DNA from 3 places in the Kitasatospora sp. NPDC092948 genome. Region 2 is predicted to be linked to each of the others. Evidence: riboswitches for the same ligand, from Rfam matches in the RefSeq annotation. Region 2 holds a riboswitch; each other region holds the start of a gene.
What was found. Region 2 has a riboswitch for thiamine pyrophosphate ahead of ACIQF6_RS08205 (purine-cytosine permease family protein). Riboswitches for the same ligand answer to the same signal wherever they lie in the genome.
Positions count from the first base shown of each region.

Region 1: another riboswitch for thiamine pyrophosphate. It lies ahead of thiC (phosphomethylpyrimidine synthase ThiC); the one in region 2 lies ahead of ACIQF6_RS08205 (purine-cytosine permease family protein).
Region 3: another riboswitch for thiamine pyrophosphate. It lies ahead of thiO (glycine oxidase ThiO); the one in region 2 lies ahead of ACIQF6_RS08205 (purine-cytosine permease family protein).

Region 1 is NZ_JBIVPU010000002.1:977,705-980,939, reverse strand. It holds gene ACIQF6_RS09335 (hypothetical protein) at 1-161, opposite strand, end outside; gene thiC (phosphomethylpyrimidine synthase ThiC) at 250-2,031, opposite strand; TPP riboswitch at 2,027-2,160, opposite strand; gene ACIQF6_RS09325 (hypothetical protein) at 2,339-3,190, shown strand.
Region 2 is NZ_JBIVPU010000002.1:734,534-737,768, forward strand. It holds gene ACIQF6_RS08200 (trypsin-like peptidase domain-containing protein) at 1-1,435, opposite strand, end outside; TPP riboswitch at 1,678-1,825, shown strand; gene ACIQF6_RS08205 (purine-cytosine permease family protein) at 1,817-3,175, shown strand.
Region 3 is NZ_JBIVPU010000004.1:550,799-554,033, forward strand. It holds gene ACIQF6_RS16125 (thiazole synthase) at 1-445, opposite strand, end outside; gene thiS (sulfur carrier protein ThiS) at 451-660, opposite strand; gene thiO (glycine oxidase ThiO) at 657-1,802, opposite strand; TPP riboswitch at 1,797-1,909, opposite strand; gene ACIQF6_RS16140 (NAD(P)/FAD-dependent oxidoreductase) at 1,967-3,172, shown strand; gene ACIQF6_RS16145 (Rv2175c family DNA-binding protein) at 3,193-3,235, shown strand, end outside.

The sequences.
Region 1 (3,235 bases), 240 kb from region 2:
TCCGCCCGGCACCGCGTGGCGAAGTCGCTGTCCAACCTGCTCACCAGGCGATCGAAGCGCGCCCGGGTCGCGGAGTTGTCGTAGCCGGGCGGGTACTCCGCCGAATCCGGGTCGTCGAGGCGATGGAGCAGGGCGATCAGCTCGGCGTCGGTGTGCGTCATCCGCCCATGGTGGCGGAGCGGGCAGCGGCCGGGGCGCCGCTCCGGGGGTCCGACCTCCGGAGCGGCGCAGCCGGTACGAGCGGGGCGGTCAGTCGGCCAGCGGGAGGTAGACCTTGTTGCCGCGGGCCGCGAACTCGGCGGACTTCTCGGCCATGCCGGCCTCCGCGGTGGCGTTCAAGTCGGCGCCGTGTTCGTCGCGGATCTGCCGGCTGATCTTCATCGAGCAGAACTTCGGGCCGCACATGGAGCAGAAGTGCGCGGTCTTGGCGGGTTCGGCGGGAAGGGTCTCGTCGTGGAAGGCGCGGGCCGTCTCCGGGTCCAGGGCCAGGTTGAACTGGTCCTCCCAGCGGAACTCGAAGCGGGCGTCGGAGAGTGCGTCGTCCCAGGCCTGGGCGCCGGGGTGGCCCTTGGCGAGGTCGGCGGCATGGGCGGCGATCTTGTAGGTGATGACGCCGGTCTTGACGTCGTCGCGGTCGGGCAGGCCCAGGTGTTCCTTGGGGGTGACGTAGCAGAGCATCGCGGTGCCCCACCAGGCGATCATCGCGGCGCCGATGCCGGAGGTGATGTGGTCGTAGCCGGGGGCGACGTCGGTGGTGAGCGGGCCGAGCGTGTAGAACGGGGCCTCGTCGCAGATCTCCTGCTGGAGCTCCATGTTCTCGCGGATCTTGTGCATCGGGACGTGCCCGGGGCCCTCGATCATCACCTGGACGTCCTTGGCCCGGGCGATCCGTCCGAGCTCGCCCAGGGTGGTGAGTTCGGCGAACTGCGCCTCGTCGTTGGCGTCGGCGATGGAGCCGGGCCGCAGGCCGTCGCCGAGCGAGAAGGTGACGTCGTAGGCGCGCAGCAGGTCGCAGAGTTCCTCGAAGTGGGTGTAGAGGAAGTTCTCCTGATGGTGCGCCAGGCACCAGGCGGCCATGATCGAGCCGCCGCGCGAGACGATGCCGGTCTTGCGGCGGGCGGTGAGCGGCACGTACCGCAGCAGCACGCCGGCGTGCACCGTCATGTAGTCGACGCCCTGCTCGCACTGCTCGAGGACGGTGTCCCGGTAGACCTCCCAACTCAGTTCCTCGGCGCGGCCGTCGACCTTCTCCAGGGCCTGGTAGAGCGGGACGGTGCCGATCGGGACGGGGGAGTTGCGCAGGATCCACTCGCGGGTGGTGTGGATGTTGCGGCCGGTGGAGAGGTCCATGACGGTGTCGGCGCCCCAGCGGGTGGCCCAGGTCATCTTCTCCACCTCCTCCTCGATGGAGGAGGTGACCGCGGAGTTGCCGATGTTGGCGTTGATCTTCACCAGGAAGTCGGTGCCGATGACGGCCGGTTCGCTCTCGGGGTGGTTGACGTTGACCGGGATGACGGCCCGTCCGCGCGCCACCTGCTCGCGCACGAACTCCGGCTCCAGGCCCTCCCTGAGCGCCACGAACTCCATCTCGGGAGTGATCAACCCGCGCTTGGCGTAGCCGAGTTGGGTGACGGCGACGCCGTCCCGGGCGCGCAGCGGGCGGCGCGGGCGGCCGGGGAAGACGGCGTCCAGGTTGCGCAGGTCGCCGCCGCGCGGCGCGGTGTGCTTGATCCCGTCGTCCTCGGGCCGGACCTCGCGGCCCTGGTACTCCTCGACGTCGCCGCGCTGCCGGATCCAGGCGTCGCGCAGCGCGGGCAGGCCGCGCCGGACGTCGGTGGGCAGGTCGGGGTCGGTGTACGGGCCGGAGGTGTCGTACAGCGGGACGGTGCGGCCGTCGGTCAGTTCGACCTCGCGGTAGGGAACCCGCAGGTCGGGGCGGCTGCCCTGGCGGTAGGCCTTGCGCCAGGCCGGGGTGGGGTAGCCCGCGGCGGACGGCCGGCGGGCAGACGTGTGCTCAGAAAACGCGGTCATCGGACCTTCAACTCCCTACGCCGGCATTACCCGGTCAGGTTCCTGCGGTCGGCGCAGCAGGTGGTACGCGGGCCCGCGTACCGTCAGCGCCCTCTCAGCCCGGTGCTCCGAGCTCCCGTTTCCGCGCAGGCGTCACCGCCTGCGTCCGCTCCTCACCGTAGGGCACCGGGCGGCGCCGGTCCAGGCCACCGAAACCGGCCACGGCCGGCGTCCGGTTTCAGTACGCTGCTGCGGAGGACAACTGTGCGATCTCGATCAGCGCCCCAATTCGCCGTCGCTGGAACAGTTTTAAGGGGAACACCACACCGTGCGCACGTCTCGCCTGCTGGCCGCCTCGGCCTTCCTCACCGCCTCCTTCCTGGCGCCGCTCGCGCTGGGCGCCACCACCGCCACCGCCTCGGTCAAGCCGTGCGACGCCGGCGAGTACGTCACCAAGGTGACCGCCTCCTGGCCCGGTTACGACCAGGGCGCCCAGCCCATCGTCCTGGGTGCTCCGGCGCTGGAGAGCGCCATCTCGTTCACCAACCCCGACAAGCTGGACGTGCCGCGGTACGCCGTCCGGTTCACCGTGAAGTCGGACGCGGGCGACGCCGTCAGCCCGTTCGACGTCCAGTACGAACTGCCGGGCAGCAACGCCTGGAAGCCCGTCGACCGCAGCGCCTGGACTCCCGCGGCCGACGGCCACTCCCTGCAGTTCGACGTTCCGACGTTCGCGCTCCCGAAGAACAGCACCGCCAAGCTCGGCCTGCGGATCGCCGCGCCGGGCGGCGGCAGCGGCGCGGGCCCGGGCGACTACCGGTTCGGGTGGTCCGGGGACTCCGGCTTCGTCGACAACGACTCGCAGACCTGGATCGAGGGCACGCCGAGCCCCTGGGTGAGCGCGAGCCCGGAGAACCCGGCCGGCACCTGCACCGTGTACCGCGGTGAAGGCGCCGGGCACGTCTCGGTGATCACGCCGCCGTCCCCGAGCCCGACGCCCACCCCGACCCCGACCCCGACGCCCAGCCGGACCACCGCGCAGGCCGCCCCGAAGCCGGAGTTGGCCGAGACCGGCGGCGGCACCAGCGCCCTGCCGCTGGCGCTGGGCGGCGGCGCGGCCCTGGTGGTCGGCGTCGGCATCCTGGTCGTGCTGCGCCGGCGGGGCGGCAGCCACCGCTGATCGACCGTCACGGCCCGTCCGGGAGAGCGCTCCCGGGCGGGCCGT
Region 2 (3,235 bases):
GGGTGCCGTCCTTGATCAGGGTCTGGGCGACCCACTTGGCCTGGTTGATCGGGATGGCGAAGCCGAGGCCGATGGAGCCGGCCCGGCCGTTGCCGCTGGTGTTGGACTGGATCGCCGAGTTGATGCCGATGACCGAGCCGGAGCCGTCCAGCAGCGGGCCGCCGGAGTTGCCGGGGTTGATCGAGGCGTCGGTCTGCAGGGCGTTCATGTACGAGTTCTGCGCGCCGGTCTCGTCGCCGGAGGCCACCGGGCGGTCCTTGGCGGAGATGATGCCGGTGGTGACGGTGCCTTCGAGGCCGTAGGGCGCGCCGATGGCGATGGTGGCGTCGCCGATGGCGACCTTGTCGGAGTCGCCGAGCGGCAGCGGGACGAGCTTGTCCTTGGGCGGGTTGTCGAGGCGGATCACCGCGACGTCGTAGCCCTGGGCGCGGCCGACCACGGATGCGGTGTAGGAGGAGCCGTCGGAGAACTTGACGCTGAGCTTGCCGCCGTTGGCGGCGGGCGCGACCACGTGGTTGTTGGTCAGGATGTGGCCCTCGGTGTCGAAGACGAACCCGGTGCCGGTGCCGGACTCGCTGGAGCCGGAGGCCTTGATGGTGACGGTGGACGGCAGCGCCTTGGCGGCGATCCCGGCGACGGACTCGGGGGCCCGGTCCAGGGTCTGGTGGGTGTTGCCGACGGTGACGGTGGTGCTGCTGTGGCTGGCGCCGCTGCCGCCGCTGCCGTTCTTGTCGGAGACGGACGCGCCGATCGCGCCGCCGACCAGGCCGGCCACCAGGGCGACCGCCGCGACCAGCGCGACCAGCGCGCCGCGCTTGCCCTTGCCGGAGCCGCCCGGGGCGGGCTGCGGGGTGGCCCACGGCGAGCCCGGCTCACCCGGCCCGCCGAAGCCGCCGGCACCGCCGGACGGGTGACCCCAGCCGCCCACCGGGTGGCCGGCCCCGAACGGGTGCTGCGGCTCGCCGGGAACGCCGGGCGCCCCCGGGGTGCCGGGCGCACCGGGCGCACCGGGCGCACCCGGCGCGTCCTGGGCGGTCGGCGGCACGGCCGGGGCGACCGCGAGCGGCGGCACGGCCGGGGCGACGGCGGTCGGCGCGTCGGCGACGGGCCGCGCGTAGGGGCTGGTCGGCTCGCCGACGCTGCCGTACGGGTTGTGGAACGGCGGCGGCGCATCCGTCGAAGGGGCGGGCGGCGCGGCCGGTGCCTCGGGCACCTTCCCGAGCTGGATCGTCCCGTCCGCGACCGGCGCGTCGGTCACCTTCCCGAGCTGCATGGTCCGGTCGGCGGCCGGCGCGTCCGGCAGCACCGGCGGCGGCGCGTCGAGGTAGGCGGGAGCGGGCGCGGGCGTCCCGGAGCCGGCGGAGGCCGCCTCGGTGCCGGCGGCCTCGGGGGCCTTCTCCGGCGGGGTGGTACCACTCGCGTGCTCGGTGCTCACGGACGACCTCCATCGCTGACAGAACCTTGGGCTGCGGTCCGTCGCGCGGGCGGCGCGGCCACAACCTCGGGGCACAGTTTTTCCTATGCCGGATTCGGACACCGTAAGCGGGCCCCTGAAGAAATCATGAGAAGCCTTAGGCCTCACTGACATGCACATCATGGGTCCTGCGGTGCGGACGCCGATCCCCCCGGCCTTGGCGTTCCTCAGCCCGGAGGCTAGCCTGTCGCTCCTGTAAACCGAAGAACGTCGCGGGAGCTTGGGCCAGCCAGGCTGAGAGTGCGCCGGTTCGACCGTAGGGCATGGCGGTGACGCCACCCGGTCGAGGGGGCGCTGACCGCCGAACCTGTCCGGGTAATGCCGGCGTAGGGAGTATCGGCCATGACGGCTGTTCCGTCTGCCCCAATTTCCGATCTTGAGACGGCCGCGCGGGCCGAGGCCCCGCTGACCCTCGACACGGCGCCGCCGCGCACCCTGGACTTCCGGGCGCTGTTCGCGCTGTGGGCCAACCTCGGGGTGAGCCTGATCGGCTTCACCAGCGCCGCGACGGTGCTCGGTCGGCAGGGCCACGAGCTGGGGTTCACCGCGGCGGTGACGGCGATCGTGGCGGGTACCGCGATCGGCACCGCGATGCTGGCGGTGGCCGCGCTGGTGGGCGCGCGCACGGGAGCCCCGGCGATGGCGGTGCTGCGGGGCCTGTTCGGCACCCGGCTGTCGTACGTGCCGACGGTGCTGAACATCCTGCAGTGCGTCGGCTGGGGCGTGTACGAGCTGACGGTGATCGCCTGGGGCGCCCAGACGGTGGCCGGCACCGAGGGCTGGCGCTGGCTGTTCGTGTTGCTGGCGGGCGCGCTGACGACGGTGCTGACGATCTGGCCGCTGGGCGCGATCGCGGTGCTGCGCAAGTACGTGGCCGTCGCGGTCGGTGTGGCGATGGTGTACTTCACGGTGCAGTTCGCCCGGCAGGGCTTCCCGGACCCGGGCGCGGGCAACTGGGACGGCTTCCTGTCGGCGACGGACGCGGTGATCGCGGTGTCGATCTCGTTCGTGCCGCTGGCCGCCGACTACACCCGGCACGCGCGCACCTCGGCGGGCGCGTTCTGGGGGACGTTCTCCGGCTACACGGTGGCCCAGGTGTGGTGCTACGTGCTGGGCGTGGTGGCGCTGCTGCAGTCCGGCGGCGACCCGGACCGGATCCTCGGCTCGTTCACCGGCGTGGCCGCGGGCTGGGCGTTCCTGCTGGTGCTGGTGCTGCGCGAGGCGGACCAGTCGTTCGCGAACGTGTACTCCACGGCGATGTCGATCCACAACCTGTGGCCGAAGGTGGACCGGCGGCTGCTGACCGGCGGCATCGGCGTGCTGGTGACGGTACTGGCGCTGCGGATCAAGGAGTTCACCGAGTCGTACTACTCCTTCCTCGGCCTGATCGGGTCGGTGTTCGTGCCGCTGTTCGCGGTGCTGGCGGTGGACTACTTCCTCGGCGCGGGCCGGCGCGGCTGGAACCTGACGCAGGACGCCCCGGCGCGCTGGGTGATGCTGCTGCCGTGGGTGCTGGGCTTCGCGGTGTACCAGTTCCTGGCGCCGACGGCGGTGGCCGGCTGGTGGACCGACCTGTGGACGAAGGCGCAGGAGGCGGTGCACTTCACCCCGCAGGCGTGGAGTTCGGCCTCGCTGTTCTCGTTCCTGGTGGCGGCCGCGGCGACCGGCGCGGTGGCGGCCGTGGAGCGCCGCAGGGGCTGACGCCGGGTCAAGGTCCGGGGCCCGCCGTCGAACCCGTGCCGCTCGGGGTTCGACGGCGGG
Region 3 (3,235 bases), on a different contig from region 2:
CGCAGCCGACGTCCTCCAGCTTGCGGGCCAGCACCGGGTCGTCGTTCGTGTACGGCAGCACGGTGAAGCCGTCGTCGACCAAGGTCTCGGCGGCGTCCAGGAGTTCGATCGGGTCGGGCAGCAGGGTGCGCTCGTCGGCGATCACCTCCAGCTTCACCCAGTCGGTGCCGAGCGCCTCGCGGGCCAGCCGGGCGGTCAGCACGGCCTCGCCGGCGGTGTAGCAGCCGGCCGTGTTCGGCAGGATCCGGATGCCGTTGCGGGCCAGCACCTCCAGCACCGAGCCCTGGGTGGCGGTGTTGACCCGGCGCATCGCCACCGTGGTCAGTTCGGTGCCGGAGACCCGCAGCGCCTGCTCCAGCACGTCCAGGCTGGGCGCGCCGCCGGTGCCCATGATCAGGCGGGAGGCGAAGGTGGTGTCGCCGATGGTCAGCAGGTCGTCGGCCATGGCTGTCAGCCTCCCTGCACGGCGGTGAGGATCTCCACCCGGTCGCCCGCCCGCAGCGCCGTGGCCGGCCACGAACTGCGCGGCACCACGGCCTCGTTGACGGCGGCGGCGACGCCGGTGTTGGCGGCGGACACCTCCGCGACCACCGCGTCCAGGGTGGTGGCCTCGGGCAGCGTGCGGGGTTCGCCGTTGACGGTCAGGGCGACGGTGTTCATGCGGGCACCTCGGTGCGGAAGCGGTCGGGGGTGAAGTCGGCGGCCAGCCGGGGGAGTTCGCCGGTGGCCAGGTAGTCGGCGAGCAGGTCGGCGGTGACCGGGGTGAGCAGCACGCCGTTGCGGTGGTGCCCGGTGGCGGCGGCCAGGCCGGGCAGCGCGGTCGGGCCGAGCAGCGGCGCATTGTCGGGAGAGCCCGGCCGCAGCCCGGCGCCCGTCTCCACCAGCGGCAACTCGGTGATGCCGGGGACGAGTTCGTGGGCGTCCCGGAGCAGCTCGTACACGCCGCCCGCGGTGACGGTGGTGTCGTGGCCCATCTCCTCGGTGGTCGCGCCGACCACCAGCTCGCCGTCGGCGCGCGGCACCAGGTACAGGTGCTGCCCGCGCACCACGGCCCGCACGTTGCGGGACAGGAACGGCGCGTACAGCTGCGGTATCCGCAGCCGCAGCACCTGGCCCTTCACCGGGCGGATCGCCGGCAGCACCCCGTCCGGCAGGCCCGGCAGCAGGTGGCTGCGCGATCCGGCCGCCAGCACCGTCCGGCCGGCCGTCAGCTGCTCGCCCGTCAACAGCCGCACGCCGACGGCCCGTTCGCCGTCGGTGAGCAGCTCGGCGGCCTGGGTGCGGTGGAAGGCCACGCCCAGCAGCTTGCAGGCCGCCACCAGCGCCGCGGCCAGTCGGCGGCCGTCCACCTGGTGGTCCTCGGCGACGTGCAGGCCGCCGCGCACCCCGGGGGCGAGCATCGGCTCCAGCCGGCGGCACTCCCGGCCGGTCAGCCACTGCGACTCCAGGCCCAACCGGCCGTGGAAGGCGTGCAGTTCGCGCAGCTCCTCGCGGTCGTCGGAGTCCAGCGCGACGGCCAGGGTGCCGGTGCGGCGGTAGCCGGTGTCCAGCCCCGTCAGCTCGGTCAGCTCGGCGGCGAACGCGCCGTAGCGGTCGTTCGACGCCATCCCCAGGCGCAGCAACGGCTCCTCGCCGTACTGGAGTTCGGTGACCGGGGCGAGCATCCCCGCCGCGACCTGCGCCGCGCCGCCGCCCGGCGACGGGTCCACCACCGCGACGCTCAGCCCGCGCTGCGCGGTACGCCAGGCGACGCCGAGGCCGATGATGCCTCCGCCGATCACCAGCACGTCGGAATGTGCCACAGCGCTACTTCTCCCTTCGCCGGAATGACCCGGATCAGGTTCGGACGGTCGCGGGCCGCCACAGCCCGCCTCTCAGCCCGGTGCGCCGGGCTCCCGTGAAAGGTCGTCCCTCCCACCTTAACGCCGCGCCCACCCGCTCCCACAGGGGCGTACGGGCGGCTAGGGTGGACGCCGTGGCTGAGCTGAGGGCAACGGACCGGGTCGTCGTGGTCGGGGCGGGCATGGCGGGCGCACAGGCCGCGCTGAACCTGCGGCAGGGCGGCTGGCAGGGCACGATCACCCTGGTCGGCGAGGAACTCCACCTCCCGTACGACCGGCCGCCGCTCTCCAAGGACGTGCTGCTCGGCAAGACCGACGCCACCGCCTTCGAGATCGACTGGACCGACCTCGGCGTCGAACTGCTCACCGGCCGCCGCGCCACCGGCCTGAACGCCGGCGTGCTGCACACCGACCGCGGCGAACTCCCCTACAGCGCCCTGGTGATCGCCACCGGCGCCGACCCCCGCACGCTGCCCGGCCTGCCCGGCGCCCGCACCCTGCGCACCGTCGACGACGCGCACGCGCTGCGCGCCGCGCTCACCCCCGGCAAGCGGGTCGTGCTGGTCGGCGCCGGCTGGATCGGCGCCGAGACCGCCACCGTCGCCCGCGCCCTCGGCTGCCACGTCACCGTCGTCGAGGCCGCAGCCACCCCGCTGGCCGGCGCGCTGCCCGCCGAACTCGGCACGCTGATGGCCCAGTGGTACGCCGCCGCCGGCGTCGAACTGCACTGCGGCGTCGGCGTCGCCGGGGCCGCCGACGGCGGGGTGCTGCTCGCCGACGGCACCCACCTGCCCGCCGACGAGGTGGTGGTCGGCATCGGTGCCCGCCCCGCCACCGGCTGGCTCGCCGACAGCCCGCTGGCCCTCGAACCCGACGGCACGATCCCGGTGGACGACCGGCTGCGCACCGCGCTGCCCGGCGTCTGGGCGGCCGGCGACTGCGTCTCCTACCCGTCCGCCCGGTTCGGCGCCCGGCTGGCCGTCCAGCACTGGGACCACGCCCTGCACTCCGGCGGCACGGTCGCCGCCTCCGTGCTCGGCGCCCTGGACGCGCCCTACGACCCCGTCCCGTACTTCTGGTCCGAGCAGTTCGACCGCATGGTGCAGTACGCGGGCCGGCACGCCGGGGCCGACCACCTGCTGTGGCGCGGCTCCCCGTCCGGGCGCGACTGGTCGGTGCTGTGGCTGCGCGACGGCGCGCCGGTGGCGCTGCTGGCCGTGGACCGGCCGCGCGACCTGGCGCAGGGCCGCCGCCTGATCGAACGCGGCACGGTGCTCGATCCGGAGCTCGCCGCCGACCCGGCCGTCCAGCTGAAGGCGGCGACCGCGTAGCGCGTGGGTAGGCTGGGGGCGTGAGCACTATTGATCCCAAGATTGACGCCCTGGTTCCCGCGT